Regions from separate parts of the Janibacter cremeus genome, predicted to be linked through region 4. Evidence: riboswitches for the same ligand, from Rfam matches in the RefSeq annotation. Region 4 holds a riboswitch; each other region holds the start of a gene.

Region 1 (7,281 bases), 940 kb from region 4:
TCCACGGCGAGTGGCGCCACCTCGTGGCCAACGCCGAGCTGGCCATCGCCACGGGGGTGGACGCGGACCACGTCGTCCTGGCCGAGGACGGGGTCGTCGTCGACCTCGTCGACGGCCGGGCGCGCATCGTCGGGGCGGTGCCCTGCGGCTACATCTACGTCGACGGCTCGAGCGTCGGTGCCGCGACGGAGGAGCTGCTCAAGGACCGCCGCATCCTGCGCGACGAGGGCTTCATCTCGGTCATGGTCGTCGTCGACGCCTCGACCGGCAAGGTCGTCGCGGGCCCGGAGATCACCGCCCGTGGCTTCGCCGAGGACGAGGAGATCTTCACCCAGGTGCGGCCGAAGATCATCGCCGCCCTCGACGAGGCCACCCGCAAGGGCACGACCGACCCGCACCAGCTGCAGCAGGTCGTCCGTCGCGCGGTCGGCGGCTGGGTCGGCGGCAAGATCCGTCGCCGCCCGATGATCATCCCGGTGGTCGTCGAGGCCTGAGCGGGGTCGACCCCCACCGTCGGATCAGAGCGAGCGAAGGGCGGCGAGCAGCCGGTCCACGTGCTCGCTGGTCGTCCCGAGCCCGGCACTGATCCGCACGGCCGTGGATTGCGGCCGGTCGGCGAGCAGGTGGTCGACGAGCGGGTGCGCGCAGAACCTCCCGTCGCGCACGCCGATCCCGTGCTCGTCGCCCAGGACGCGGGCGACCTCGCTGCTGTCGTGCCCGTCGACCGTGATCGTCGCGACGGGCGCGCCGGTGCGACTGCCGAAGAGGGTGTGCACGTGCACGCCGTCGATGGTGGCGAGGCCGCTGAGCAGCCGGGTGCGCAGGGCGTGCTCGTGGGCGATGATCGCCTCCTCGTGCTCGCCGATGACCTCGCAGGCGGTGGCGAGCGCGACCGCACCGAGGACGTTGGGGCTGCCTGCCTCGTGCCGGGCCGGACCGGTGGTCCACTCGACGGCCCCGTCACCGACGCGGGTGGTGGCCCCGCCCCCGGCGAGGTAGGGGTCGGCGGCGTCGAGCCAGTCCCGACGGCCCACGAGTGCTCCGGCGCCGAAGGGCGCGTAGACCTTGTGTCCGGAGAAGGCGACCCAGTCGATGCCCAGGGCCGCGATGTCGACCCGGCGGTGCGGGACGACCTGGGCGGCGTCGAGCGCGAAGCGGGCCCCGTGCGCGTGCGCCAGGTCGGCGAGCCGCTCGATCGGCCAGTGCTCGCCCGTGACGTTGGAGGCGCCGGTCGCGACGACGAGCCGGTGCTCGCCCGGGTGGGTGCGCAGCGCCTCGTCGAGCAGCGTGACGGCTTCGGCGTGGCTGTGCGGGATGGGCAGGCGCACCGCGTCGGCCCAGGGCAGCAGCGCGGCGTGGTGCTCGGAGGCGAAGACGAAGACCGTCGTGCCCGCCGGCAGTGCCCGGGCGAGGAGGTTGAAGGAGTCGGTCGTGTTGCGGGTGAAGACGACCTGGTCGTCCTCGCGTGCCCCGACGAAGGCGGCGACCGCCTCTCGGGCCGCCTCGTAGCGGGAGCTGGTCACCCGGGAGGCGAAGCCCGCGCCGCGGTGGACGGAGGAGTAGGTGACGGAGGCGGCCGTGACCGCCTCCGTGACGGCGACGAGGGCGGGGGTGGTCGCACCGTGGTCGAGGTGGGCGTACTCGACGGTGGTGCCGTCGCAGTCGCGGTAGGTCAGTCCGGCCGACACGAGCGAGGGCAGGGCCGTGGTGGTGGGACGCAGGTCAGAGACGGTCATGGAAGGACTCCATCGGGTCATGGACCCAGGCGTCGACCGTGAGTCCGCGCTTGCCGGGCGACACCGCGCCGCCGGCCAGGTCGTCACCCGGAGCACCCCACCGCGGAAGGAGGGTTGCCGACCAGCTAGCCGGGGCTTGTCGCTGGTACTCGTGACCTTGGGTCGAGACGGTAGCGGACGCACTCCCCGGCGTGTGCGGTCGGGTGCCACCCGTCTCGGATCGTGGGACGTCAGCCGAGGAGGAGGAGGGCGAGCAGCGTGCCGGCCACGAGGTACGGGCCGAAGGCCAGGTGAGTGCCCCGTCCTGCCCTGCGGGCGAGCAACAGCCCCAGCGCGACCACCCCACCGAGGACGAAGCCGAGCCACAGCCCGAGGAGGACGTGACCCCAGGAGAGCCAGCCGAGGGCTGCTGCGAGCGAGACGACGAGCTTGGCGTCGCCCATCCCGATCGAGCGTCCGTGGAGCACGAGGGCCAGCAGCAGGAAGCCACCACCGACGACGAGTGCCGCCAGACCCGCCCGGCGAAGGGAGGTCCAGTCGCCGGTCGCGGCGCTCGCCACGGCGAGCAGGGCGAGCTCGACCGGCACCAACGGCAGCGTGATCGCATTGGGCAGGCGGTGCACGTCCGCGTCGATCGCAGCGAGGGCGAGCCCGGCGGGCACGAGGACGAGGTAGGGCAGGAGGACCGGCCACGGGTGGTCGGCGAGAGCCCCCGCCACGAGCACCCCGGCGAAGGGGGCGACCGGCGCCACCCACAGATGGCGGGGAAGGGGGCCGGTCTCGTCGGGACGGCGGTAGCGCCCGGTGCGCAGTCGGAGCAGGGCGCCGATCCCGAGTGCGCCCGTCACGACGGCGACGAGCACCAGGCGGGAGTCCACCGGGGGAGGCTACCGCCCTGGTGCGCGTGTGACGCGTGTGCCGGACGTGTCTTTCCCCTACCCTGCGATCATGGCCACTCGCCCGTCGACCACCGCTCGCAAGAGCGCCGCCTCGCGACCCCGCGGAAGCACGCGGCCCTCGGGGCGGAAGCCGGCCGCCAAGGGCAAGACCCCGGCGGCGCGGAAGAAGGGCGCCTCCGGGGGTGGGCTCCCGCTGCCGCTCGCCGCCGTCCAGCGCACCTGGATGGGCGTCGCGAGCGCCACCGGATCGAGCGTGCGCCGGATGGGCCACGGGGCCAGCCAGATCGAGCCGGAGCACCGTCGTGACGGGCTCGGCTTCCTCTTCCTCGCGCTCGCCCTCGTCGTCGCCGTCCGCGAGTGGTGGGGCCTGACCGGCGGCTTCGGCGACATCGTGCACGCGGTCGCCGCGGGCACCTTCGGCCGGGTCGCCTACGCGTTGCCCATCGTCCTGCTGGTCCTCGGCGTGCGCCTGCTGCGCACCCCGAGCAACGAGGCGGCGGATGCCCGCCTCGGCTTCGGCACCGTCATGGCCCTCTTCGCCGCCTCCGGACTGACCCACATCGCCAAGGACATCCCGCAGCCCCCGGAGGGCGCGGACCCCATGCGCGACGCGGGCGGCATCGTCGGTTTTCTCGCCTCCGACCCGCTCGTGACGGCGGTGACCGAGTGGCCCGCGATCATCCTGCTGGCCCTGCTCGGCCTGTTCAGCCTCCTGCTGCTCACGGGGACCCCGCTGCACGAGGTCCCGCAGCGGCTGGCCTACATCCGTGCCGCCTTCACCGGGGAGGTGCCGGCGCACGTGGGCGATCAGCGGGCCGCGACCGACGCGCCCGGGACCGCGGTCAACCGGGCGCGCCGCCGCCGTCGCTCGGCGGAGGACGACGCACTCTCCGGCCAGCGTGACGGGGACACCGCCTACGACCAGGCCGCCGTGGTGCAGCCCGTCGACGGCAAGGGCCGCAAGAAGAAGGGGGCTGCGGCCTCCGCCGCCCCCGCGCCGACGGACCCGGTCGAGCCGCCGCCGGCCGATGGGCCCCGCCCGGGGGAGAAGCGCCCGACCGCGAACCCCGTCGTGGCGCCCGCCAAGGTCGAGAACAAGACCGTGCTCGAGGCACCGCCCACCACCCCGCTGCCCCAGCGGGTGGAGCAGCTCGCCCTGGCCGGTGACGTCACCTACACGCTCCCGGAGAGCACCTTCCTCAAGCCCGGCCCGCCGCACAAGGAGCGCTCGGCGGCCAACGACCAGGTCGTCGAGGCCCTGACGAGCACGCTCGACGAGTTCAACATCGACGCGCAGGTCACCGGCTTCCACCGCGGACCGACCGTCACCCGGTACGTCGTCGAGCTCGGCCCCGGTGTCAAGGTCGAGCGCGTCACCGCCCTGTCGAAGAACATCGCGTACGCGGTCGCCTCCGCCGATGTGCGCATCCTCAGCCCGATCCCCGGCAAGTCGGCGATCGGGATCGAGATCCCGAACGCCGACAAGGAGATGGTCTGCCTCGGGGACGTGCTGCGCTCCGACGTCGCGCGCAACAACGAGCACCCGATGGTCATGGGCGTCGGCAAGGACGTCGAGGGTGGCTACGTCATCGCCAACCTCGCGAAGATGCCGCACATCCTCGTCGCCGGTGCGACCGGCTCCGGTAAGTCCTCCTTCATCAACTCGATGATCACCTCGGTGCTCATGCGGGCCACCCCCGACGAGGTGCGGATGGTGCTCGTCGACCCGAAGCGCGTGGAGCTGACCGCCTACGAGGGCATCCCGCACCTGATCACCCCGATCATCACGAACGCCAAGAAGGCCGCCGAGGCCCTCCAGTGGGTCGTGCGCGAGATGGACATGCGCTACGACGACCTCGCCACCTACGGCTACAAGCACGTCGACGACTTCAACAAGGCGGTCAAGGCCGGCAAGGTCGAGGCGATCCCCGGCAGCGAGCGCGTCCTGCAGCCCTACCCCTACCTCCTGGTCATCGTCGACGAGCTCGCGGACCTGATGATGGTCGCCCCGCGCGACGTCGAGGACTCGATCGTGCGCATCACCCAGCTGGCGCGGGCGGCGGGCATCCACCTCGTGCTGGCGACGCAGCGTCCCTCCGTCGACGTCGTGACCGGCCTGATCAAGGCCAACGTCCCCTCTCGGATGGCCTTCGCGACCTCGTCGCTGTCCGACTCCCGGGTCGTGCTCGACCAACCGGGCGCGGAGAAGCTCCTCGGCCAGGGTGACGCGCTCTTCCTGCCGATGGGCAAGTCGAAGCCGATGCGCGTCCAGGGCGCGTGGGTGACCGAGTCCGAGATCGACGACGTCGTCCAGCACGTCACCGGTCAGCTCAAGCCGACCTACCGCGAGGACGTGGCCCCCCCGGAGGCACCGAAGAAGCAGATCGACGAGGACATCGGCGACGACCTCGACGTCCTGCTGCAGGCGACCGAGCTGGTCGTCAACACCCAGTTCGGCTCGACGTCGATGCTCCAGCGCAAGCTGCGGGTCGGCTTCGCCAAGGCCGGTCGCCTGATGGACCTCCTCGAGTCCCGCGGCGTCGTCGGCCCCTCCGAGGGGTCGAAGGCCCGCGACGTGCTCATCACCCCGGAGGAGCTGTCGACCACGTTGGCCCTGATGAAGGGCGAGGACCCGCCGGAGCCCGAGGGCGGGGCGGGCGAGGAGGCCTTCGACCAGGACTCCGCCGACGAGGTCGAGCAGGGCGAGATGGTCGACACCGCGGCCGTGCCCGCCCGCAGCGACCGCTACGCGGACGACCCGATCGGGACGGACCCGCCCGCGCAGGAGTGGACCGAGGACGACGACGAGGACGCCTGGTCACTCACCGACCACCATCGGTGACCACACGGGGTCGATGACCCGGCCCCGAGCAGGAGGGGGCGGTGAGCGCGTCCGGGAGTCCGGAGCCCTGCGGGCGACCTACAGTTGGGCGCATGACGAAGGCCTGGTACGAGCTCGACAGTCGTCCGACGGGGATCAACTACTGGGCGGCCGTCGTGCGGAAGCAACCGTCCGCGATCCTCGTCGCCATCCAGCTCCTCGCCATCGTCCTCCTGCCGTGGGTGGAGTCCGAGTCGTGGGGCCGGGCGGCCATCGCCGGCATCTCGCTGATCGCCGTGACCTTCGGTATCTGGACGGTCCGGTCCACACCGGCCCTGACGTGGCTGGCCCTGCTCATCGGGTTCCCCGCCTTCCTGCTCGAGGTGTGGTCGGTGATGGACGTCGAGAACGTCCCGGTGACCTTCTCCGCGCACCTGCTCCTGTCGGTCTTCTACTTCTACATCGCCTACGGACTCATCGCGTACGTCTTCGCCGACACCTGGGTGACCAAGGACGAGTTCTTCGCGGTCGCGGCCGCGTTCACCGTGCTCCTCTTCGCCTTCGCCTACCTCTATGTGGCTGTCCAGACCCTCGTCCCGGACTCCTTCGCCGGGGGAGGCAGCGGCGGCCGACGCTCCTTCCTGGAGCTGCTGTACTTCTCCGGGGCGAACCTCACGAGCGTCGGCCTGTCCGACGTCATCCCGGTCAAGCCCCATGCGCGCGCCGCGACGATGATCGAGCAGCTCACCGGCGTGCTCTACGTGGCCATGGTCATCTCCCGCCTGGTGGCCCTGACGGTGATGCGTTCGCGCTCCTGACGGCGGGTTCGGGACGGAGCACGGGCCCGGGCCGCCTAGAGTAGGGGGCATGTCCGTGCCCCGAAGCGTTGCCCTCGTCACCCTGGGGTGCACCCGTAACGACGTCGACTCCGAGGAGCTCGCCGGCCGACTCTCCGCCGGAGGCTGGACCCTCGTCGAGGATGCTGCGGCGGCCGACGTGGCCGTGGTCAACACCTGCGGCTTCATCGAGCAGGCCAAGAAGGACTCGATCGACGCGATCCTCGAGGCGAACGACCTGCGTGAGCACGGCCGCACCCAGAAGGTCGTGGCCGTCGGGTGCCTGGCCGAGCGCTACGGCAAGGAGCTCGCCGACGAGCTGCCGGAGGCGGACGCGGTCCTCGGCTTCGACTCCTACGCCGACATGTCCACCCACCTGCGCGCGGTCCTGGACGGGCACGCCCCCGAGGCGCACACGCCCGGCGACCGCCGGACCCTGCTGCCGATCTCACCGGTCGAGCGTGAGGCCGCGGCCCAGGACGTGGCCATGCCCGGGCACGGCGCGAGCGACCTGCCCCGGGCACGTCTCGACGACCGACCGTGGGCGCCGCTGAAGATCGCCTCGGGTTGCGACCGCCGCTGCTCCTTCTGCGCCATCCCGACCTTCCGCGGGGCCTTCGTCTCCCGCCGACCGAACGACGTCGTGGGCGAGGCGCGGTGGCTGGCCTCCCAGGGGGTGCGCGAGCTCTTCCTCGTCAGCGAGAACTCCACGTCCTACGGCAAGGACCTCGGCGACCTCGACCTGCTCGAGCAGCTGCTTCCCGAGCTCGTCGCGATCGACGGCGTCGACCGGGTCCGCGTGTCCTACCTGCAGCCCGCCGAGATCCGTCCCGGTCTGCTGCGGGCGATGGCCAGCATCCCGGGCGTCGTGCCCTGGTACGACATCTCCTTCCAGCACGCCTCCGGCCCGTTGCTGCGCCGGATGCGCCGGTTCGGGGACACGGACTCCTTCCTCGGGCTGATCCGCTCGGTGCGCGAGCGCCAGCCGG
Region 2 (7,281 bases), 530 kb from region 4:
GGCGATCCTCATGCCTCCATCCTCCTGCGCTGCGCGGGCGTTGTCACTGGCCTACTCCTGACCGGGGCGCCCTCGCTGCTTCTTCAGGTCCGAGCGCCGCCGCTTGGCGTCGAGTCGGCGTCGCTGGGACCCGCGGGTGCGCTTGGTGGGCCGGCGCGGTGGGGGAGGAGGGGCCAGTGCCTCCCGGAGAAGGTCTGCCATCCGCTCGCGGGCCGCGGCGCGGTTGCGTCGCTGGGAACGGTGCTCTGCGGCATCGATGGTCAGCACCGTGCCGACGAGGCGACCGGACAGGCGTGCCAGGGCGCGGTCGCTTTGGCGAGCGGTCAACGCGCTCGTCGTGCCCACGTCCAGGGAGAGCTGGACCCGGGAGTCGGTCGTGTTGACGCCCTGGCCGCCGGGGCCCCCGGCACGGCTGAACTGCTCGGACAGCTCGGCGCCGGGGACCACCACGCCGTCGGGGATCCCCGGCCCGGGAGGGACGCGGAGCTCGCTCATCCCGCCAATGATGTCACTCCCGGACCAGCACGACCTCGAGAGGCGGCGGCGCGTGCAGTGTCTGGGCGATGACGCAGTACTGCTCGGTGAGGTCGAGCAGCTTCGCGGTCGTCGCCTCGTCGGCGTCCGTGTCGAGCGCGAACTCGAGGCGCACGCCGGTGAGGCCGACCGGTGCCTCCCTGTCGACGCCGAGGGTGCCGCGCCCGTCCCAGGTGCCGATTGCCCGGATCGTGCCCGAGCGCAGGGTCACGCGCATCGCGGTGGCCACGGAGCGCAGGGTCACCCCCGCGCAGGCGGCGAGTGCCTCGAGCAGGATGTCCGCGGAGCAGGCCTCGCTGCCGTCACCACCGGCCACCGGGTGCAACCCCGCACGGGAACGCCCACCGGCTCCGTCGATGACGGCCGCGATGCCGTCGTCGGCGAGGTGCACGGAGGCCGAGCTGGTCACGAGTGCCTGCTCCGGCTCGTCCCGGTAGAGCTGCTTCAGCGGCTTCTGCAGGGCCCTCAGCTCCTCCGCCGTGGGCAGCGCCCTCGCGTCGCTCATCGGGACGCTCCGACGAGCTCATCGGTGGAGCGCAGCTCCTCGGTCAGGTCCGTCTCGAGCTCGCGCACGATCGGGATGACCTGTCTGCCGAACCTCTCGACGTCCTCCCGGACGTGGAGGAACCCCGTGAGGACGAGGTCGATGCCGACCTTCTTGTACTCGATGATCCGCTCGGCAACCTGCTCGGGAGTGCCGATGAGGCCGGTGCGGAACCCGTCGTTGTACTGGACGAGGTCCTTGAACTCGCTGTCGGCCCACATGCCCTTCTTGTCGGCCGTGGCACTGCCCGCCTGCTTCACGGCCTCGCCGAAGTCGTTGACCTTGTCGACGTCGGCCCTGGCGATGATCTCGTCCACGACGGCCACGGCCTCTGCCTCGGTGTCACGGACGACTGCGAACCCGTTGAGCCCGAAGCGGACCCGTCGCCCGTGCTTGGCGGCCTGCTCGCGCACGGCCGCGACCTGCTCGGCTGCGCCCTCGATCGTCTGGCCGTTCATGAGGTACCAGTCGGACAGCCGGCCGGCCATGGCCTGGGCCGAGGTGGAGTTGCCGCCCTGGAAGATCTCGGGATCGGTCTGCGGCTGTGGCCGGAAGGTGACGTCCCGCGTGCGGTAGAAGTCACCGCGGTAGGTGAAGCCCTCCTGGTCCCACAGCCCCCGCAGGACCTCGATGAACTCCTCCGCGCGGCGATAACGCTCCTCGTGGTCGAGCCAGTCGAGACCGAGCTCGGTGTACTCCTTCTTGAACCAGCCGGAGACGACGTTGAGCGCCAGTCGGTTCCCGCTCGTGGTCTGCGCCGTGGCGGCGAGCTTGGCGAGGATGTGCGCCGGCCACTGACCGGGGTGCACGGCGGCGATGACCTTCAGCCGCTCCGTCGCGGCGAGGAGGTCGAGTGAGAAGGACACCGACTCGTGCTGGGCATCGGCGCCGTAGGACGCGAGGTAGCGCACCTGGGTCAGGGCGTAGTCGAAGCCGACCTGCTCGGCGGTACGGGCGACGTCGCGGTTGTACTCGGGGGAGTGGTCGGTGCGCTGCTCGATGTCGGAGACGACGAGGCCGCCGGAGACGTTGGGCACCCAGTAGGCGAAGTTCAGGGGGTCGGGGAAGGCCACGGTCAGGCTCCGTTCGGGGTCGTGGTGAGGGCGGTCAGGGGGTGGTAGCCACCGGCGTGGTGCACGAGTGGCGGGCGTCCGGTGATGTCGGCGGTGTCGACTCGCGCGACGGCGATGAAGCTGTCGCCCACGTCGACGAGGTCGACGATCTCGGTGACGAGGCGCGCTGCGCCTCCGTGGATGAGTGGGAGACCTCCCTCGTCCACGGACCAGGTGCCGTCCTCGACGAAGCGGCGGTCCCGGTGGCCGGCGAACCTGCTTGCGACGGAATGCTGCTCGTCCGACAAGAGGTGGAGCGCAGCCCTGCGGGACCGGCTGATGGTCGCCAGGGAGCTCGACGTCTTGGAGATGTTGAAGCTGACGAGCGGTGGGTCGACCGAGACCGAGACGATCGAGATGGCGGTGAAGCCGACGTGTCCGGCGCTCGAGCTGCCGGTGACGACCCAGGTGCTCGCGGCGGCGCCACGGAAGACATCACGCAGGTCGAGTGGTTCGAGGACGTCGACGAGGGGAGTGCTCATGGTTCCTCCTCAGGAGGTGTGGGTGAGTGCAGGCGTGATCGCGCGTGGCCGGGCCACGTCATGACGAAGGGGGCTCCTCGCCCCGGGCGAGAAGGCTCGGGGGGAGCGGCGGCGGCCGTCGTCAGATGGCGCGACAGGCGCTGACGCCCCGACGCATGAGGTCGACGATGCGGCGGCTGAAGAACTCCTGCTCGAGGGCAGGGCGCAGTGGAGTGGTCACAGCGGACACGGAGTGGTGCATCGATCCTCCATCGATCCTGGCGTGAGCACCTGCCCCGGAGGGTGGTTGCTGCGGCGTCGTCGAGCCAGATCTCTCGGCCGCTCTGGATGGGTGCTCCCAGTAGAAGCCCCCAACCGCTCGCCGGTCAATTCGTGTCTCGCCAGTTGGGCCGGGCGTCCACAGCCGTACAGCTCATCGCGCCGGCATCCACAGCTTGTCGAACTGCTTCCCGCACGCGTTGCGGGACAACGATTCTGGAGATTGACGAGCAACCGAGAGCGGGGGAGTGGCATGGCCCGAGGCACGACGATCCACGACGTCGACGAGATCAACCACATCGAGCTGACCGGACGGATCAGCGGTGCGCCCACCACGCGGGAGCTGCCGAGCGGTGACGAGCTGGTGACGCTCCGGCTCGTCGTCACCAGGGACGCCGGCGGTCCGGTCGACACCATCGATTGCGCCTGCTGGACGGCGGTCGCACGACGGGCTGCGGCGCGCTTCGTCGACGGTGACCGAGCGCGGGTCGAGGGGGCCCTGCGTCGACGGTTCTTCCGCACCCCCGGTGGTCCGGCCAGCCGGTACGAGGTCGAGGTGCGCCGGCTCGTGCGCGACCGACGCTGAGGTCAGGTCAGCGGGCCGCGAGGATCCAGGAGGTCATCTGGTTGTACGGGGTCGGGATGCCGTGCTGCTGACCGAGCGCGACCACCCGGTCGGCGAAGAGGGCGACCTCGGTGCGACGACCGGCCACCACGTCCTGGAGCATCGACGTCTGCCCGTCACCGGGGAGTCCCCTCAGGACGCTGTCCCAGCGGGCCAGGTCGGCGTCACCGAGGCCCACTCCCTCCGCCCCGGATACCGCGATGACCTCGTGGGCCAGGGCGAGCATGAGGGAGCGGGCCGGACCCTCGTCGATGAATGCCGCGTACGGCCTGCGCAGGACCGCCGAGGCCTGGTTGATGGCGGTGTTGACCATGAACTTCCACCACATCTCGTGGCGCATGTCCGCGGGGGTCTGCCACTCGAGACCAGCAGCGTCGAGGGCGGCACCCACCGCGTGCACCCGCTCGGTGGCGGCCAGCCCGGGTGTCGTCCCGATCACGAGGTGGCCGGGGGAGAGGTAGGTGACTTCGGATCCCTCGCGTCCGGCCGCCATACCGAGGGCGATGCACAGCAGGACCCCGTCGCTGCCGAACCGCTCGGCGATCGTCATCTCGCTGTCGAGCCCGTTGAGCACGGAGACGAAGGTGGTCCCGGGTCCGACGAAGGGGGCGACGTCGTCGAGCGCGGCGGCCAGGTCGTGGTGCTTCACAGCGACGACGACGAGGTCGGCACGGAAGTCGTCCACCCCCGGCTCGACGATCCGTGCCCGCAGTGGTTCACCGTTGACGTCGATCGGGTCGCGACGCAGCCTGGCGGCCCGGTCGCCGGATGCGACGAGTGCGGTCTCCATGCCCCCTTCGACGAAGTGCGCGGCGTACATGGCTCCCATGGCGCCCGCGCCCACGACGGCCACGGTCCTGATCTGCGTCTCGGTCACACCGACAAGGTAGGACACCCCGACGGGCCCGGTGGCGGACCGTTCCGCTCAGGGCGACGCACGCAACCGCTCCAGCAGGGCCACTGCGTCGTGCGGGGCGTGGCCCTTGGCGTCGTTGTCGAAGTAGACGTGGACGTCGGCTCCCTCGGCCGCCCACGTGCGGCACCGGTCCGCCCACGTATCGAGGGCCTCGGAGGAGTAGCCGCTGGTGTACAGCTCCGTGTCGCCGTGCAGGCGCACGTAGTGGAAGTCGGCGGTCGAGTCGCCCATCCGTGGCCATCGACCGGCGCTGTCCGCGACGACCATGCAGATGCCATGGCGACGCATCAGCTCCCGGGCCTCGGGGGAGTCGAAGCTCGGGTGCCTCGGCTCGAGTGCGTGGCGGACCGGTTGGTCGATGGGGACGTGCGGGGCGGGCCGGCCGAGCACCCGATCCTCCCGCAGCTTGCCGTCGTGGCGCGCCGCGAGGTCGACCGTCTGCCCGATGGTGCGCGGGAGGAGGTCGAAGAAGGTGGTCAGCAGCGCCTCGTCGTAGGCGAGCCGCTCGGGCAGCTGCCACAGGATCGGGCCGAGCTTCTCGCCCAGCCCGAGCACCCCGGAGGCGAAGAAGTTGGCCAGCGGCGACTCGACATCCCGCAACCGCTTCATGTGCGTGATGAAGCGGCCTCCCTTGACCGCGAAGCAGAAGTCGTCGGGGGTCTCGTCCCGCCACCTGGCGTACGAGGTCGGGCGCTGCAGCGAGTAGAACGAGCCGTTGATCTCCAGCGAAGGGAGCTGCTCGGCGGCGTGGGGGAGCTCACGGCGCTGGGGGAGACCTGTGGGGTAGAAGTCCCCGCGCCAGCCCGCATAGCGCCACCCGGAGGTGCCGATGTAGTAGCGCGCCACGGTGGCGACGCTACCGCCTTCGCACGCCGTGCCGGAGGGGGTGCGTAGAAACTCTCGTCACGGGTAGGGGAGGAGTGCGTACCGGACGAAGGGAGAGTAGTCATGCCCATGACGAAGAACGGCAAGGTCATCGAGGACGAGCTGCCCAGCACCATCCAGCGGTCGGACGAGAAGGCCAAGGAGACCTTCGCCAAGGCCCACGACTCGGCGGTCGAGGAGTACGGCGACGGGCAGCGCGCCCACCAGACGGCCTACGCGGCTCTGAAGCACACCCACGAGAAGGTCGGTGACCACTGGGAGCCCAAGGACCACAAGGGACCCTCTGACGAGCAGGCCGCGGGCGGGCGCGACACCGACAGGGAGACCGCCGAGGGCGTCGACGCGAACGCCACGAAGGAACACCTGTACGACATCGCCCAGGAGCTGGACATCGAGGGCCGGTCCGACATGGACAAGGACGAGCTCATCGAGGCGATCAAGAAGGCGAATCGCAGGAAGACCGACCAGGCCCGGGACGACTGACGGGTGCTGGGGGGAGACAGACGGGGTGATTCGGGGGAGACTCTGCGAGTGGGGTGAGACCACCCAGTTTTGACATAATGTGGATTATCGGCGAAACGAAGAGAGGCTGACATGGCCAGGAGCAGCACCGACCAGGACTCACAGGGCTTCGACGTACGAGTCGAGCTTCTCAAGTCCCTGATGGCGCACGTGCAGGATTCGACCTATCCCTCCAACACGCAGTTGGACATGATCGAGGAGCTGCTGACGGAGAAGGAAGAGCCCGCCTATCTCAAGATGTTGCTCGGGTTCGTCGACGATGCGCGGTTCCCCAGCGTGCCAATGCTGGCGCGGATCAAGAGGTTTGCCTGACCAGGAGCCCCGGCTCGGGGTCGGTTCCTCAGGAGCCGGCGCCCGAGACCGGGTGCTCGTTCATGACCTCCGCCGAGAACTGCTCTGCGTGTGCCTTGGCTGCGTCGTGGGCGTAGCCCTGCGCGTTGAGGAAGTGCCCACGCGCGACGTGGGCGTGGTGGGCCGCCTTGACGTGCTCGCCCAGTTCGTGGTGCTTCGCCGCCCCACGGTTCACGATCAGCAGTCCGCTGGCCGTGCCGTCTCTCCGGCGGATCAGAATCCGTCGGGCGTGAAGTCGACCTGCGTCGGCGGGGCCAGTGCCTCCTTGGAGACGATGCGCCGCGCCGAGGTGTAGAGCCCCATCACGGACGGGCCGTCGCGGAGCTCGCCGCGCGTCGCCGCCGTGAGGATCTCGGCTGCCTCGGCCTCCATCGTGCGGCCGTGCCTGCTCGCGAGTTCCGACAGTCGACTCCGGACGCCGTCGTCGAGGTCACGGATCTCGAATGTCAACTGGATCACACCCTTCCGTCCCAAAACTACCCGGTCCATCAGGCCGTGTCTCCCCACTGACCCCGGATGCGTGTCACGACGGGCCAGAATCAGCGCATGAGAGTTGATGTCGCGGTCAGTGCCCACATCCCGGCTGCGGTCGAGGACGTGGCCGCCGTGGCGGGCGACCCCGCCCGGGCGCCCGAGTGGTATGCCAACATCCACGCCGTGAGGTGGCGGACCACTCCCCCGGCACGAGTGGGGTCCCGGATGGACTTCCAGGCGCAGTTCCTCGGCCGTCGGCTCGCCTACACCTACGAGATCGTGGAGCTCGAGCCCGGTCGGCGAATGGTCATGCGCACCGCGGACGGTCCGTTCCCGATGGAGACCACCTACACGTGGGAGCCTTCGGACGGTGGAACCCTGATGACGCTTCGCAACCAGGGCGAGCCGCGGGGCTTTTCCAAGGTGGCTGCCCCGATGATGGTCAGGGCGATGAGGTCGGCGATGACCAAGGACCTGGACTGTCTGGCAGTCCTGGTCGCCTCGTGACGCGGCTGCGCCGGCGGCTCAGGCCGAGGTGTCGATGACGCAGAAGAGGTGAGCATGCTCAGCCGCCGACG
Region 3 (7,281 bases), 1.6 Mb from region 4:
GTGCAGCCCGGCGACGATCTCCTCGAGCTCACCGGCGGGGATCTTGCAGGCGCAGCCACCGCCGCGCGCGTACTGGGTCAGGCGTACGGGCTCCATATCGAGAGGCTAGGCCACGGCATGAGCCGCCGGTACCCGGGTACGAGGACCGCATGAGCGACAAGGACACCGTCGAACGCCTCCTGCGCGATCACGGAACCACCTACTCGGAGGAGGCGGGGATCCGTCTGCGGGACACGCCGGCCCCGCTGTTCCAGCTGCTCTGCCTGACCCAGCTCTTCTCGGCGCCCATCGGTGCCTCCGTCGCCGTGGCCACGATGCGCGAGCTGCTCGGGGCCGGGTGGACCACCCCGGAGCACCTGCTCGACTCGACGTGGCAGGAGCGGGCGGACGCGCTCGGTCGCGGGGGCTACCGCAGGTACGACGAGAGCACGGCGACGTACCTGGCGGAGATGGCCCAGCTGCTGCAGGAGCGGTGGCGGGGGGACCTGCGCCGGCTGCACGAGGCGGCCAATGACGAAGGGAGCCTGCGTTCCCTGCTCGAGGAGTTTCCCCGCGTCGGCCCGACGGGGTCGGGGATCTTCTGCCGTGAGGTCCAGGCCGTCTGGCCCGACCTGCGGCCGCAGGTCGACGACCGGGTGCGCCAGGGCGCCGGAGCGCTCGGTCTGCCCACCGACCCGGAGAAGCTCGCCGCGCTCGTCGACGGCGACGACCTCGCCCGGTTGACCGCCGCCCTGGTCCGCGTCGACCTCGACGACTGACCCCGACCCCGCGCCGGAGCAGCGGCCCCCGGCGACGGGCGCGAAACGGTGCGGTACCCGAGGGCCCGCCCCCACCTGCGAGGTCCTATGGTGGGCCGTGGAGGCGTCTGGGTTCCTGGTGGTCCCCCCGGTCTTCAACACCGGTGAGGCCGAGCATCTCGGTCTGGCGGGTTCGATTCCCGTCCGTCTCCGCCACGCATTGCCCGTGTCACGACGTGTGCGCCCGTGCGACGCCGCGACGTGACACGGGCGCGCAGTGCAGGACACAGGCCCGACCAGTCCCGGACGAAGGGAGCGCGAGGTGACCACGATCGACCCTCGTCGGGCGATACCCCGCACGGACGCGCTCCTGGCAGAACCCCCCTTCGTCGCAGCCGCCGCGCGACTGGGCCGCTCGACGGTGCGCACCGTCGTCAACCGCGCCCAGGACCGCGCCCGCCGCGGGGAGATCGCCCCGGGGGACGTGGCGACCACCGCCCTGGCCGGCCTCCCGACTCGGGCCTCCTCGCTCACGCCCGTCCTCAACGCGACCGGCGTGGTCATCCACACCAACATCGGTCGAGCGCCCCTCTCCCCCGGCGCCGTCGAGGCCGTCGTCGACGCCGCCGGCTACGTGGACGTCGAGATGGACCTGGCCTCCGGTGCCCGCAGCCGACGCGGCGCCGGTGCGCTCGCCGCGCTGCGCGAGGCCGTCCCCGACGCCGGCGGTGCGCTCGTGGTCAACAACGGCGCCGCCGCGCTCGTCCTCGCGACGACCGCCCTCGCCGCCGGCAAGGACGTCATCGTCTCCCGCGGGGAGATGATCGAGATCGGCGACGGCTTCCGCCTGCCCGACCTCATCGCCTCGACCGGCGCCCGGCTGCGTGAAGTGGGCACGACCAACCGCACCCACCTGCGCGACTACCTCGACGCGATCGGCCCGGGGACCGGATGCATCCTCAAGGCGCACCCGAGCAACTTCCGGGTCGACGGCTTCACCACGGCCGTCGGGTACGAGGAGCTGCGCGGTGCGGTGCGCCCCGACGGCTCGCCCGTCCCGCTCGTCGCCGACATCGGTTCCGGCCTGCTCGCCCCCGACCCGCTCCTGCCCGACGAGCCGGACGCGACCACCGCCCTGCGACAGGGCGCGACGCTCGTCACGGCGAGCGGCGACAAGCTGCTCGGCGGGCCCCAGGCGGGCCTCGTCCTCGGTGACGCCGACGTCGTCGAGATCCTGCGTCGACACCCGCTCGCCCGGGCGCTGCGCATCGACAAGCTGACCATCGCCGCGCTCGAGGCGACCGTGCGCGGGCCGGCGACACCTGTGACGGCGGCGCTGCACGCGAGCGCCGACGAGCTGCGCCCCCGGGTCGAGCGCCTGGCCACCGGGCTCGGCCGCGGCGTCGTGGCCGTCGAGGGGCGGGTCGGTGGCGGCGGCGCCCCCGGGGTGCCGCTGCCCGGCTGGGCGGTCGAGATCCCCGTCGCCGCGGTCGAGCGACTGCGCACCCCGCCTCCCGGTGTCCCTGCCGTGCTCGCCCGGGTCGACGAGGGCCGCGGCCTGATCGACCTGCGCTGCGTCCCCGCCGACCGCGACGGTGACGTGGAGGCGGCGGTGCGCACCGCCCTTCGTGATGGGTCGGACGCGCGGCCCGGGGCCGGCGAGCCGCCCCCTTCGTCATGAGGCGGGTGCTGGCGACGGCCGGGCACGTCGACCACGGCAAGTCCACCCTCGTGCGGGCACTGACCGGACGCGACCCGGACCGGCTGGCGCAGGAGCGCAGACGCGGCCTGACCATCGAGCTCGGCTACGCGTGGACGACGCTGCCGAGCGGGGCCGAGGTGGCCTTCGTCGACGTGCCGGGGCACCAGCGGTTCGTCGGCACGATGCTCTCGGGTCTCGGGCCCGCGCCGACGGTGGTCTTCGTCGTCGCCGCGGACCAGGGGTGGCAGGCGCAGAGCAGTGAGCACCTCGCGGCGGTCCGGGCGCTGGGGATCACCGACGGGCTGCTCGTGCTCACCCGGTGCGACCTCGCCGACGCCGACCAGCGGGCAGAGGTGCGCTCCCAGGCGACCGGGCGGCTCGCGGCGGCCGGCCTGGACGTGCCGGTCTGCGAGGTCTCCGCCGTGACCGGCGACGGACTGGACTCGGTGCGTGACGGGTTGGACGCGCTCGTCGACCGCATGCCGAGGCCCGATCCCGACGCGCCGGTGCGGTTGTGGGGCGACCGGTCCTTCTCGATCTCCGGGGCGGGCACGGTCGTCACCGGCACCCTCGGCGCGGGCACGCTGCGCAGCGGTGACCGGCTGACCCTCCTCGACCACGGCACCACCCGCGGGGTGACCGTGCGCGGGCTGCACAGCCAGGACGCCGCCCGCGAGCAGGTCGGGCCGGTCTCCCGGGCCGCGGTCAACCTCCGCGGGGTGGAGGCGGACACCGTGGGCCGCTCGCTCGTCCTGCTCACCCCGGATGCCTTCGAGCTGGCCGACGTCGTCGACGTCGCCCTGGCTCCCGTCGACGAGGACGAAGGGGGTCCCCCCGGCGGACCGGACCGCTCACCCCCGCAGGTGGCGACGCTGCACGTGGGGTCCGCGGACGTCAGCGTGCACGTGCGTCCGCTCGGTGCCGGGTTCGCTCGGTTGACCTCGGGGGTGGTCCTGCCGTGGCGGGTGGCCGACCGGGCGATCCTGCGGGACCCGGGCAGCCGCCGGCTGTGGTCCGTGCGGGTCGTCGACGTCGACCCCCTCCCGTTGGCTCGCCGGGGCGCGGCCAGCCGGCGCGCCGAGGCGTTGTCCACCGGGGACCCGGCGGCCGTGCGGCTGCGCTCACGGGGCGCCGACCGGGTGGACGTGCTGGGCCGGCTGGGTCTGACCGCCCCCTCCGGCGCCGTCCGGATGGGCGACTGGCTCGTGGACGGGGCCACCCTGGCCGACTGGCAGGCGCGCCTCGTGACGGCCGTCCGGGAGCACCACCGACGCGAGCCGTTGAGCGCCGGGATGCCGGTGGCCGAGGCGGCCCGCCACCTCGGGCTGGCGGCGCACCTGCCGACCGCGCTCGGTCACGAGGCCGTGCGGACGCTCATCGGTCCGGCCGGCCTGGCCCTCACCGACGGGAACGTCCACGACCCGGCGGCGGGGGGACTCGGCGCCGCGGAGGCGGGCGTCGCGGCCGTCGAGGAGAGGCTGCGGGCGACCCCCTTCGTCGCTCCGGAGCGCGGTGAGCTGGCCGACCTCGGGCTCGGTGCCACCGAGCTCGCCGCCGCGGCCCGGCTCGGCCGGCTGCTGCGCCTGCCCGACGACGTCGTCCTGCTGCCCGACGCACCGGCTCGGGCCATGCGGGTGCTCGCCGGGCTGGAGCAGCCCTTCACCCTCAGCGCAGCGCGGCAGGCCCTCGGCACGACCCGACGGACCGCGGTGCCGCTGCTGGAGCATCTCGACGCTCGCGGCTGGACCCGACGGGTCGACGGGAGTCTGCGCGAGGTCGTGCGCTAGTCACTGGCCGGACAGCACGTCGCCCGGCCTGCAACACCCCCTGCGGGCTGCAGACCGGACGACGTGCGCTGACTCCGCTGCCGGTCGGAGTCAGCAGTGGCGCTGGCTGACCGTGGTGATCAGCCGGCGGCCAGCTCGAGCGTGGTCCGCACCGGGACGCCGTTGGTGAGGTTGTCCGCGACGGGGCAGTGCGTCGCCACGGCCTCCTCGAGACGGCGGTAGTCGGCGTCGCTCTCCGGGCCGGTGAGGGTGACCTCGAGGTCGATGCCCCGGAAGCCCGGCCGCACGCCCTCGGCGGTGCCGAAGAAGCCCCGCAGGTCGATGTCGCCGGCGAGCGCGACGTCCACGCCGTCCAGGCGCAGGCCCAGCTTCTCCGCCCACACCTGGTAGGTGATGACCGTGCAGGAGGCGAGGGCGCCGAGCAGGTGCTCGACCGGGTTGGCACCGAGGTCGGTGCCACCGAGGCCGGCCGGCTCGTCGATGGTGAAGGTGTGCTGACGCGCCGAGAGGGTGACCTCCGTGGCCGTGCCGCGCACGAGGGAGCCCGTGAGCGAGGTGGTCAGCAGGTTCGGGTCGTTGGTGGTCTCGTCGATCGTCTGGCTCATGGCATGACTCTTTCGTCCAGGGCTCAGGTGAACCCGCGCTTGACACGGCCGGTCGACCGCGTCCAGGTCCTCACCCGGGGCACCCCACCGAGGGTGGAGGGTTGCCGCCCAGCAAGCCGGGGCTTCACGCTGGGACTCATGACCAAGACATAACGTCACATACTGCGACCCATAATGTCCAGTTATGAGTCGGGGGGTCCGGCATCCGGACGCCGGGGGGTCAGGTCGACCGTGAAGAGCGGCAGGAAGAGCTGCGCGAGCGGTCCGATGGCCACGGCGTAGAGCACGGTGCCGACACCGACGACACCGCCGAGGAGCCACCCGACGGCGACCACGCTGACCTCGAGCCCGGTGCGCACCAGTCGGATCGAGCGCCCGGTCACCCGCGCCAGTCCGGTCATCAGGCCGTCACGCGGGCCGGGACCGAACTGCGACCCGATGTACATGCCCGTCGCGATGCCGTTGAGGACGACACCGCCGACCAGCAGCGCGATCCGCCACCCGAGGGCCTCCGGCGCCTGCAGGAGGGAGAGGACGAGGTCCGCCGACGGGCCGATGAGCAGGGCGTTGCCGATCGTGCCGACGCCCGGCTTCTGGCGCAGCGGGATCCACCCCAGGAGGACGAGCAGCGAGACACCGATGACGATCGTCCCGAAGGTCAGCGGGACGTGCTTGGCGACGCCGACGTGCAGGACGTCCCACGGGATCTGCCCGAGCGTGCCGCGGATGACCATCGCCATCGACGCGCCGTAGAAGAAGAGCCCGACGAGCAGCAGCGGCAACCGAATGCCGAGCCGGCCCGCACGCAGCTGGGCGAGGGGGCCGATGTCGGCGAGCTCGCGGTTGCGCACGCGCGGCGGCGCCTGCGGGGGCGGTGGGTCGGGGAGCGGCATGGCCCCAGTCTCGCCCACGACCCGGGGTGGGCGCTCAGGACCCGTCGTCGGGCTCCGGGCGAAGGGGGGACGGGGCGCTGCTGAACCATCCCCGGCTGTGGACCGGGCAGCGGTCCTCCTCGTGGGCCCGGGCACCGGCCGGGCCGCCCACGAGCGCGCGGCTCGCCCAGCGGATGCGACGGCGCAGGAGGACCACGAGCAGCGCGAGCGAGAGGACCAGCGGCGGCCACAGCGGGCTCGGGCCGAAGTCGGGCGGGAGGTCGTACCCGCCGTCCCCGAGACCGGCGGCGCGCTCGAAGTGGTTGCGCGACAGGGGGAAGATCAGGCTGTCGACGTAGTACGCGGTCGGCAGCGCCAGTGGGCCACCGACGACCGTGGCGACGGCCCACTGGTCGACGTGCCGGGACTCGTGCCGCGCGATCGCCTCGACCAGATCCGGTCTGGCATTGGTGTCCGACCCGAACCGCACGTAGGACTCCTGGCCGGGCAGCGGGACGCCGGATACGTCCAGCTGGCCGATCCAGCTGACGAAGACGTCCCCGACGACGCTTCCGCCGCCGTGCGCGGTCGGGTCCGGGGGGAAGGCCACGAGCACCGCCGACCCCGAGCAGTGATCCATCCCCGCCGCCCGCGTGCCCAGGAGCATGACTCCGCTGACCGGTGCGTTGATCACGGCGCGTGTGCGTCCCCACAGTCCCGGCACCGAGTCCGGGGTCGGCGTCTCGGCCACCACCTCCTCGGCTCCGCTGGCGAACCGGGCACTGCACTCGTCCTGGACCGCCAGCTGCGTGCGGGCCGCCGCGCCGACGAGCAGCAGCGCCCCGAAGCCCGCGACGACGACGGTGCCGACCCGCTGGCGACGGCGGCAGGCCGTGCATGCCGCCGCGCGCCTGCGGCGGCGACGGCGCACGGGGGGCAGTAGCCAGAGGAGGCCGAGGACCCCGAAGCACAGCAGGAGCGCCGCACCCCGGACCGACCGGAGCACCCACGAGCGTGAGGAGGAGTCCGCGACGTGGCTCCCGCCCTCCATGGCGTCTCCCCTTCATGAGGCCGCTCCCGACGGCGGCTGCTCATGAGATTACCCCGCTGGCCGGGGCCCAACCGGAGCGCAGGGACCATCGTCAGTCGCCGACGACCCTCTTGCCGCGGGCGACGACCTTCTTGTCCGGTGCGAAGACGACCGACGGGTCCTTGTCCGCGTAGTCGAACTGGTTGAGGAAGTAGCGCATCGCGTTGATCCGGCCACGCTTCTTGTCGTTGGACCTGATGACGATCCACGGGGCGTGCTTGGTGTCGGTCCGCTCGAACATCGCCTCCTTCGCCTCGGTGTAGGCCTCCCACTTGTCGAGGCTCTCCAGGTCCATCGGTGAGAGCTTCCACCGGCGGACCGGGTCGATCTGCCGGATGGCGAAGCGGGTGCGCTGCTCCTGCTGGGTCACCGAGAACCACAGCTTGGTCACGTGCACGCCGGCCTCGGCGAGCATCCGCTCGACCTTGGGCGCCTGGTCCATGAACTCCTCGTACTGCTCGTCGGTGCAGAAGCCCATGACCCGCTCC
Region 4 (7,281 bases):
GGGCTCCTCGGCCGTGGTGGTCGTCGGGTTGGCGGCGGCGCTCTTGGCGGCGGCCTTCTTGGCGGCGGCCTGCTTGGCGGGCGCGACCTTCTTCGCCGGCGCGGCAGCGGCGGCCGCGCTCGTCTTGGTGGCGGCCGTCTTCTTCGCCGTCGTCTTCTTCGCGGCGGTCTTCTTCGTCGCGGCCTTCTTGGTCGACTCCGCCTTCTTCGGCGCGGTCTTCTTCTCCGCGGCCTTCGCGGCCTCCGGGGCCTCCGGCGTCTCCGCCGCCGCAGCGGTGGACTTCGCGGCGGACTTCTTGGCCGTGGACTTCGTGCTCGCGGCAGCCTTCTTCGCCGGCGTGGCCTTCTTCTCCGACGTCTCCGACGTCGAGGCAGCCGCGGCCTTCTTCGCGGGGGCCTTCTTGGCCGTCTTCTTCGCGGCTATGGACTTTGGCACCTGAACCTCAATTCCCTGGTCGTCGAGCGCACGCAAGACGGCCTTTCCCCGGCTGGGGCTGATCTTGGCTTCGCTGAATGCAACCTGCAGCTGGTCTGGCGTGACCAGCCCTGCGGTATGTCCTTGGCGCACCAGCTCCTGGAGCGCTGAGTGCGAGAACTCCTTGGGGAGGGAGCCCTGCGCCCCGTCGAACCGTGGGGACACAGCAGTCACCAACAACCTTTCGTCACGGTGGATTCCGCCGGGGCATCGTGGAGGTGGCGTGTCCCCGGTGTCCCGACTCGCCCGCACGCTGCGCGATGGGCTGTGTCCCCATTATAAATCCTTGCCGTCCGGCACAGGTACCCGAGGGTGGCCCGAGGTGCACGAAACCGGGGCGCGTCCCCTGCAGAGGGAGCGCCCCGGTGTCGCTGGTGTGCGGTCCTCAGCGGGCGTCCGCCTTGACCGCGAGCACGTCGCAGGGTGCGTCGAGCAGGACTCGCTGCGCGTTGGACCCGAGGATCAGCTTGCCGACCGGGGTGCGGCGACGCAGCCCGATGACGATCAGCGAGGCATCGGTCTCCTCCGCGACGGCGATGAGGTCCTCGGCCGGCTCCTTGCCGCGCACGAGCCCGCGGACATCGCCCTTGACGCCGGCATCCTCGAGACGGGCTGCCACCCGGCGCAGGTCGCTGTCGTTCTTGCGGGCGGCGTCACCGCTGAGGCTGGCACCGCCACGATCGGAGTGGATGACGGTCAGCTGCTCGTCGCGCAGCTTGCACTCCTCGAAGGCCCGCTCCAGCGCGGCCTCGCCTTCCTTGGTCGACACGTACCCCACGACGATCATCTGTGCTCCTCAAGACGACTTGCTGATGGAAGACCTAGGTCGAACGCTACACCGCGACCGCGTGACGTGTCTCACGAATGCGTTGGCGTGGCGACGATTTCGCAGGGCACGCCTCAGCGGGGTGGCGGCACGACGACGGAGCGCAGCAGGTCGGCGACCTGGTCGCCCTCCGTGAGGAATCCGTCGTGGCCGACGAGGGAGCTGATCGTCACCAGCTCGGCCCCCGGCTTGGCCTCGGCGAGCTCCTCGGACAGCCGCGGCGGGTAGAGCCGGTCGGAGTCGACCGGTACCACGACGAGACGACCGGCGAAGGGGGCGAGTGCCTCGCGCAGGCCACCCCGCCCACGAGCGATGTCGTGGGAGTTCATCGCCTCCGACAGCACCGCGTAGGAGTTGGCATCGAAGCGGGCGGCGAGCTTGCCGCCGTGGTGGTCGAGATAGCTCTCGACGGTGTACCGCGGTCGGCCGTTGGGCCCGACCGGCTCGTCCTGGACCTCGCGGTCGAAGCGCTGGTGCAGCTCGGGCTCGCTGCGGTAGGTGATGTGCGCGATGCGCCGGGCGATGCCCAGGCCGGCCTCGGGACCCTGCGGGTTGTCGTAGTAGTCGCCGCCGGCGAACCAGGGGTCGTTGCGGATGGCGAGGATCTGCGCCTGGCTCCACCCGATCTGCTCGGCCGTGGCGTAACCGCTCGTCGCGAGCGCCACCGCGGCGGCGACCCGGTCGGGGAAGCTCGCGACCCACTCGAGGGTGCGCATGCCGCCCATGGACCCACCGATGACGGACTGCCACGTGTGGATGCCCAGCTCGTCGGCCAGGCGCGCCTCGGCGGTGACCTGGTCACGGATCGTCACCCGGGGGAACCGGCTCCCCCACGGACGTCCGTCGGCGGAGCGGGCGCCGGGGCCCGTGCTGCCCTGGCAGCCGCCGAGGACGTTGATGGCGACGACGAAGTACTCGTCGCTGTCCAGGGGTGCGCCGGAGCCGATGAGGTCGGGCCACCAGCCCGCGGTGGGGTGGCCGGGACCGGCCGGGCCGACGACGTGGCTGTCCCCGGTGAGGGCGTGCTCGACGAGGATCGCGTTGTCACGGCGCTCGTTGAGCTCGCCCCACGTCTCGTACGCGAGGACCACGTCGGGCAGCCGGTCGCCGGACTCGAGATCGAGGTCACCGATGGTGACGAACTTCCGGCGGCCGGGGTGGTCTCCGTCGCGCCAGGAACCCGCAGTCGTGGGGGGCCTGGTGGTCACGCTCATGATGAGGTCTCCCGGGGCTCGCCTTGCCACACCCCTACGGTGCAGCCAGGTCATCACCCGGGGCACCCCGTCGCGAAGAGGGTTGCCGGCCAGCAAGCCGGGGCTTGACGCTGGCGCTCATGACCTGCCGACAACCATAGCCAGTGAAGCGACAAGGATCGAGCGGGGTCCGCACACCGGACCCTCCGGCGGGCCTCTCAGGCGGCCTCCCCCGACGCCCCCTCCCGGAGGGCACCGGCCCAGGGTCGCACCCCCGCGGAGAGCAACCGCAGCATCAGCTCGGCGAGCCGGTGGTCCGGCTCGATCTCCAGGGCCCGCTCCAGGCAGATGCCGGCGACCGTCCCGTCCCCCACCCACCAGGCCAGGTGGGCCACGAGGGTCAGGACGGGCGGCGTCGCCTCGGGTGGCAGCAACCGGCTCAGCTCGACCAGGCGCGAGCGCACGGCGAGCACCTCCTCGTGCCACCGCTCGGGAGAGACGTCGGCCGAGGCACGCGCCCGCTCCTCGTCGATCCCTGCCGCGACGTCCTCGACGGCGATGTCGACGTCGGGCACCCACGGGCACCACCGGGCGGCGAGCACCGCCGCAGCGGCCGGGGCGCCGCAGCTCTCGGCCATCGGCATGGCACCCGGGCAGAGGACGCCCAGGAGGGCGTCGCGCCAGACGACGTCCCGGAGCGAGGTCGCCACCCGGGCGAGCGCCTCGTCGCTGAAGACCGTGACGGCCATCGCCCGGGGTCGCGGGTCGAGGAGCTGTGCCCACCACGCGAGGACGTCCTCCCCACGGTCCAACCAGGAGGCAGGCGGGCCGGTCGGGCCACCACCGAAGGTGCGCGTGCTGCTGGGCGACCCGAGGGCTGCCAGGTGCAGGCCCACGGAGCGCGCGCGGTCCTCGTCCCGCCCCGGTAGCACTCCCTCAACGATGGCCGCACGGCTCGGCAGTGGCGCGACGCCGGCGTGCACGAAGGCCGCGACGGCGGGCACGTCCTCCGGCCGAGGCAGGGGCTGACCCTCCTCGGGGCAGCAGCTCTGGGCGCAGTCGGGTGAGTACCAGCGCCCGTCGCGCACCACGACGCGGTCGTGGACGCTGATCCCCTCGGCCGTCGCGGCCTCGAGCATCGCCTCGGACAAGGGGGCGGAGTCACCTGCACGGTCCTCGTGCGCGATGACCATCACCGCCGTCGCCGACTCGCGGGCGGCGATCGCCATCGCCTGCCCGGCGGCACCGCGGCAGTCCTCGGGGTCGCTGAGCAGGTCGTGGCGCTGGACGAGCCCGAGGCGTTTGCCGTGCAGGACGGTCACGACGACGGAGGGGCCGGGGTGGTAGCCGAGCTGGTACGGGAGCACCACGGCGAGCTCGGCGGGATTGCGGGGGCGAACTGTCGTTGTCATGCCCCGAATCTGCCGATGATCGTCGGTGCGGGGGGCGCCCCCTTCGCCGCCTGTGGGTAGTGCGTCGCACGCGGAAGAGCTTGTGGGTGGCGTCAGTCCGGGACGACGTGGGAGGGCACCGTCCGCCCCTCGGGCCGGTCCTGACCTCGCGCCCGCTGCCCGGCCCACGCGGTCGCGCCGCGCTCCCAGGCGATGAAGTCCTCCGTCTCACGCATGAGCGCGGTGGCGACCCACCCGATGACGAGGAGGTCGTCGACGAGCCCGAGCGCGAGGAGGAATCCCTCCGGGACGAGGTCGACCGGGGAGACGACGTACCCGACCCCCGCGAGCAGCATCATCAGCCGCGTCGACGTCAGGCCCGTGTACCGCCCGGAGCGCACGGCCCGGACCATGCGTGGGACGGCGCGCACGCGGGCCCACAGGCCCGGCGCACCGGGGGCGGTCGAGGCCTCGTGCATCGCGTGGGCGAGTCGGGCGGCTCGGTACGTGCTGGGGCCGATGGGCATCGGTCACCTCCGGGTGGTGGACACCACGCAGGCTACTCCTCAGGCGGTGGGACCCTCGATGCCCGGAGCGGCCTCCGCGGCGAACTCCGCGCGCACGTGGTCGGCCAGCTGATTGAGCAACCACACGTCCAGCCCCGCGCCGACGGCGCCACCGACGACCGGGACCGCCCTGCCGAAGCGGGAGAAGACCCCCTTCCCCGCCTGGCTGAGGATGCGGAAGCCGACGGCCTTGTTGACCACCATCAGGGCCGGTCCGGACAGCCGCTGCGTCGCGAAGGTCGCGAGGCGACCGCCCGGGGCGACCATCCCGGCCTTCGCCAGCAGGTCCTGGGCGTCGGCGCCGACGAGGCTGAGCAGCACGGCGGAGCGCACCTCCGGCCGCTGCAGGTCGTGGCCGCGCACGTGGGCGACGGCGGCGGCCATGCGCGTGGCGAGGACGTAGAAGCCGAGGACATTGGCGGGGAGCGCGACGAGCATCGTCGTGAAGCCGCCGAGGTTGGTCACGAAGCCGTGGGCGCCGGCGAGCTTGACGTGCCTGCCGACGATGTCGTCGATGGCCCTCTCGGCGTTGCCGCCGGCCCGGAGCAGCGCGGTCTCCGCCACCGAGACGGCGGAGTCGAAGGGGCCGCGGCCGTCGATGCCGACGTCGAGCAGGTTCTGCACGAGCGTGACGACCGTCCCCGACGAGGCCTGCGGGTCCTGGGCCTGCTCGAGGGCGGATCGCGTGTCCCGGGACGCGTGCCTGCCCCGACCGCGGCCGAACATGTCCGTGATGAAGCCCATGTGACGCCCTTCGTGTGTGGTGCGACCGGTGGTCCGGTCCCGATCCTGCCACGCCGCCGGCGCCGGGGACGTGCGTGGGCAGGAGTGTCGGCCCACGCCGGTAGCCTCGCTGCCCGTGGAGGATCTCGGGGCCGTCGTGGTCGGCGTGGACGGTGTCGGCGCCGTGCTGCCGCCGCACTCCCCTGCCGTGCCCACCACGGACGTCGAGGCGCTCGTCGCCGCGCTGGACCCGACCGTGCGCTGGGTCACCTGGTCGGCCGACGCCGTCGCCGCGGCCATCCGCGCCGGTGCCCGCCTCGACCGCACGTGGGACGTCGCCGAGGTGCACCGACTCACCCACGGCGGCTGGGCCGCCGGACCCGAGCTGGCCTGGGCGGCGGTCCACGGCCTCGACCCGCACGAGGTGCCCAGCGCGCCCACCGGGGACCTGTTCGACCTGCTCTCCGAGGAGCTGCCCGCGGAGGACCTCGTCCGCCCGGACGGTCACCTGCGCGCGGACGCCGTCTCCGGTGCGTGGTTGACGACGCCGGAGCGCTGCGCGGCCTTCGCGGACGCGGCCCGGCAGGTCGCCCACCACCAGCGCGAAGGGAGGTCGGCCGCCGGTCCCCGGGCGCTCGCCACGGCGTACGCCGAGTCGGCGGCCGCGGTCCTGTGCGTCGAGCTCGAGACCGCCGGCCTGCCCATCGACCGCGCGGCAGCGAGCCACCTGGTCACCGAGGCGGCCGGCCCGGAGCCGCACGACGTGGCCGAGGAACTCGAGTCCCGGCGGGTGCGTGACGCCCCGGTCCTCGCGGCGCTGCCCGGCACGGGTCACGTCGACCTGCGCAACCCCGCCCAGGTGAAGTCGATGCTCGCCCGCGCCGGGGTGGACGTGCCGTCGACGCGCAAGTGGGTCCTCGAGGCGCAGGTCCATGCCCATCCGCTCGTCCCGGCGCTGCTCGAGTGGCGCCGGAAGGAGCGGATCGCCACGACCTACGGCTGGCGGTGGCTGCGCGAGCACGTCGGCGCCGACGACCGGCTGCGCGGCGCCTGGGAGGCCTGCGACGGCGCGGCCGGCCGGATGACCGCGCAGGCCGGGCTGCACAACCTGCCGGCCGAGCTGCGCCCTGCGGTGGCGGCCGACGACGGCTGGGTCTTCGTCCGCGCCGACCTCGGGCAGGTCGAGCCGCGGGTGCTCGCCGCCGTCTCGGGCGACCGGGCCTTCGCGGCCGCGACCCGCGCGGACGACCTCTACGCCCCGGTGGCGGCGCGGCTCGGGGTGGAGCGCTCGGTGGCGAAGATCGCGGTCCTCGCGGCCATGTACGGCCAGCGCTCCGGCCCGGCGGCCGAGGCGCTGCGCGGGCTGGAGCGGGAGTACCCCGTGGCGATGGCGCACCTGCAGCGCGCCCAGGACGCGGGCCGGCGCGGGGAGCCGGTGGTGACCTTCGGCGGCCGGCTCGTGCGCACCGACGTCCCCGGCGGCGAGGACCAGGATGCCGTGTCCTCGGCACGCGGGCGCTTCGCGCGCAACGCCGTGATCCAGGGGTCGGCGGCCGAGCTCTTCAAGGCCTGGGCCGCGACCGTGCGGGTGGCGGTGCGCCCCCTTCGCTCCCGGATCGTGCTGTGCCTGCACGACGAGCTGCTCGTCCACGTGCCACAGGAGCACGCCGAGGAGGCCGCCGCCGCGGTCGACCGGGCGCTCACGGATGCGGCGCGGCGCTGGCTCGGGGGCGAGCAGGTGCGCTTCGTCGCCGACACCTCGATCGTGCGTCGGTGGTCCGAGGCGAAATGATCACCGCGGCGCCTCCTTCGCACCCTTGTGCGGCATCGGTCGCCGGAGGAGGATCTGTCCATGGGGACTCACCGGAGAGGTGCCTGGACACCCGGGGTGGCCACAGCTGACGCCGACGAGTTCGGGCTCGGGTCGCTGCGGGCCATCGCGGTCCTCGGTGCGATCGCGGGTGTGGCGCTCGTGGTCGACATCGCGATCATCACGATCACCAACTCGCACATCGAGCCGCTCGACTCGATCCTGTTCTTCATCGGTCTCGGCGCGATGGTCCTGACCCTGGCCGCGGTGGCCGTGCACGTGGGCGCCGGGCACGAGG

What was found. Region 4 has a riboswitch for S-adenosylmethionine ahead of metX (homoserine O-acetyltransferase MetX). Riboswitches for the same ligand answer to the same signal wherever they lie in the genome.
Region 1: linked by a shared signal. The riboswitch ahead of O9K63_RS06615 (aminotransferase class V-fold PLP-dependent enzyme) and the one ahead of metX (homoserine O-acetyltransferase MetX) in region 4 are both predicted to bind S-adenosylmethionine.
Region 2: linked by a shared signal. The riboswitch ahead of O9K63_RS04680 (flavin reductase family protein) and the one ahead of metX (homoserine O-acetyltransferase MetX) in region 4 are both predicted to bind S-adenosylmethionine.
Region 3: linked by a shared signal. The riboswitch ahead of O9K63_RS11240 (OsmC family protein) and the one ahead of metX (homoserine O-acetyltransferase MetX) in region 4 are both predicted to bind S-adenosylmethionine.

What each region holds. Positions count from the first base shown of each region.
Region 1 is NZ_CP115184.1:1,423,222-1,430,502, reverse strand. It holds gene O9K63_RS06620 (ribonuclease J) at 1-494, shown strand, start outside; gene O9K63_RS06615 (aminotransferase class V-fold PLP-dependent enzyme) at 519-1,736, opposite strand; SAM riboswitch class IV at 1,778-1,893, opposite strand; gene O9K63_RS06610 (prepilin peptidase) at 1,967-2,614, opposite strand; gene O9K63_RS06605 (DNA translocase FtsK) at 2,685-5,477, shown strand; gene O9K63_RS06600 (ion channel) at 5,570-6,274, shown strand; gene rimO (30S ribosomal protein S12 methylthiotransferase RimO) at 6,324-7,281, shown strand, end outside.
Region 2 is NZ_CP115184.1:1,013,295-1,020,575, reverse strand. It holds gene O9K63_RS04700 (SDR family oxidoreductase) at 1-12, opposite strand, end outside; gene arfB (alternative ribosome rescue aminoacyl-tRNA hydrolase ArfB) at 52-495, opposite strand; gene O9K63_RS04690 (OsmC family protein) at 509-1,039, opposite strand; gene sfnG (dimethylsulfone monooxygenase SfnG) at 1,036-2,151, opposite strand; gene O9K63_RS04680 (flavin reductase family protein) at 2,154-2,672, opposite strand; SAM riboswitch class I at 2,918-3,006, opposite strand; gene O9K63_RS04675 (single-stranded DNA-binding protein) at 3,184-3,516, shown strand; gene O9K63_RS04670 (ketopantoate reductase family protein) at 3,524-4,432, opposite strand; gene O9K63_RS04665 (DUF72 domain-containing protein) at 4,481-5,317, opposite strand; gene O9K63_RS04660 (ChaB family protein) at 5,420-5,839, shown strand; gene O9K63_RS04655 (hypothetical protein) at 5,951-6,190, shown strand; gene O9K63_RS04650 (hypothetical protein) at 6,219-6,404, opposite strand; gene O9K63_RS04645 (FitA-like ribbon-helix-helix domain-containing protein) at 6,443-6,679, opposite strand; gene O9K63_RS04640 (SRPBCC family protein) at 6,776-7,210, shown strand; gene O9K63_RS04635 (excinuclease ABC subunit UvrA) at 7,269-7,281, opposite strand, start outside.
Region 3 is NZ_CP115184.1:2,375,212-2,382,492, forward strand. It holds gene selD (selenide, water dikinase SelD) at 1-96, opposite strand, end outside; gene O9K63_RS11220 (endonuclease) at 150-758, shown strand; tRNA gene O9K63_RS11225 (tRNA-Sec) at 858-953, shown strand; gene selA (L-seryl-tRNA(Sec) selenium transferase) at 1,060-2,418, shown strand; gene selB (selenocysteine-specific translation elongation factor) at 2,415-4,226, shown strand; gene O9K63_RS11240 (OsmC family protein) at 4,346-4,831, opposite strand; SAM riboswitch class IV at 4,862-4,975, opposite strand; gene O9K63_RS11245 (YczE/YyaS/YitT family protein) at 5,014-5,724, opposite strand; gene O9K63_RS11250 (hypothetical protein) at 5,759-6,754, opposite strand; gene ppk2 (polyphosphate kinase 2) at 6,846-7,281, opposite strand, start outside.
Region 4 is NZ_CP115184.1:487,244-494,524, reverse strand. It holds gene O9K63_RS02230 (RNA polymerase sigma factor) at 1-639, opposite strand, end outside; gene O9K63_RS02225 (universal stress protein) at 860-1,261, opposite strand; gene metX (homoserine O-acetyltransferase MetX) at 1,375-2,514, opposite strand; SAM riboswitch class IV at 2,530-2,639, opposite strand; gene O9K63_RS02215 (DUF4192 domain-containing protein) at 2,712-3,905, opposite strand; gene O9K63_RS02210 (YkvA family protein) at 3,998-4,411, opposite strand; gene O9K63_RS02205 (EcsC family protein) at 4,451-5,194, opposite strand; gene O9K63_RS02200 (DNA polymerase) at 5,310-6,965, shown strand; gene O9K63_RS02195 (hypothetical protein) at 7,062-7,281, shown strand, end outside.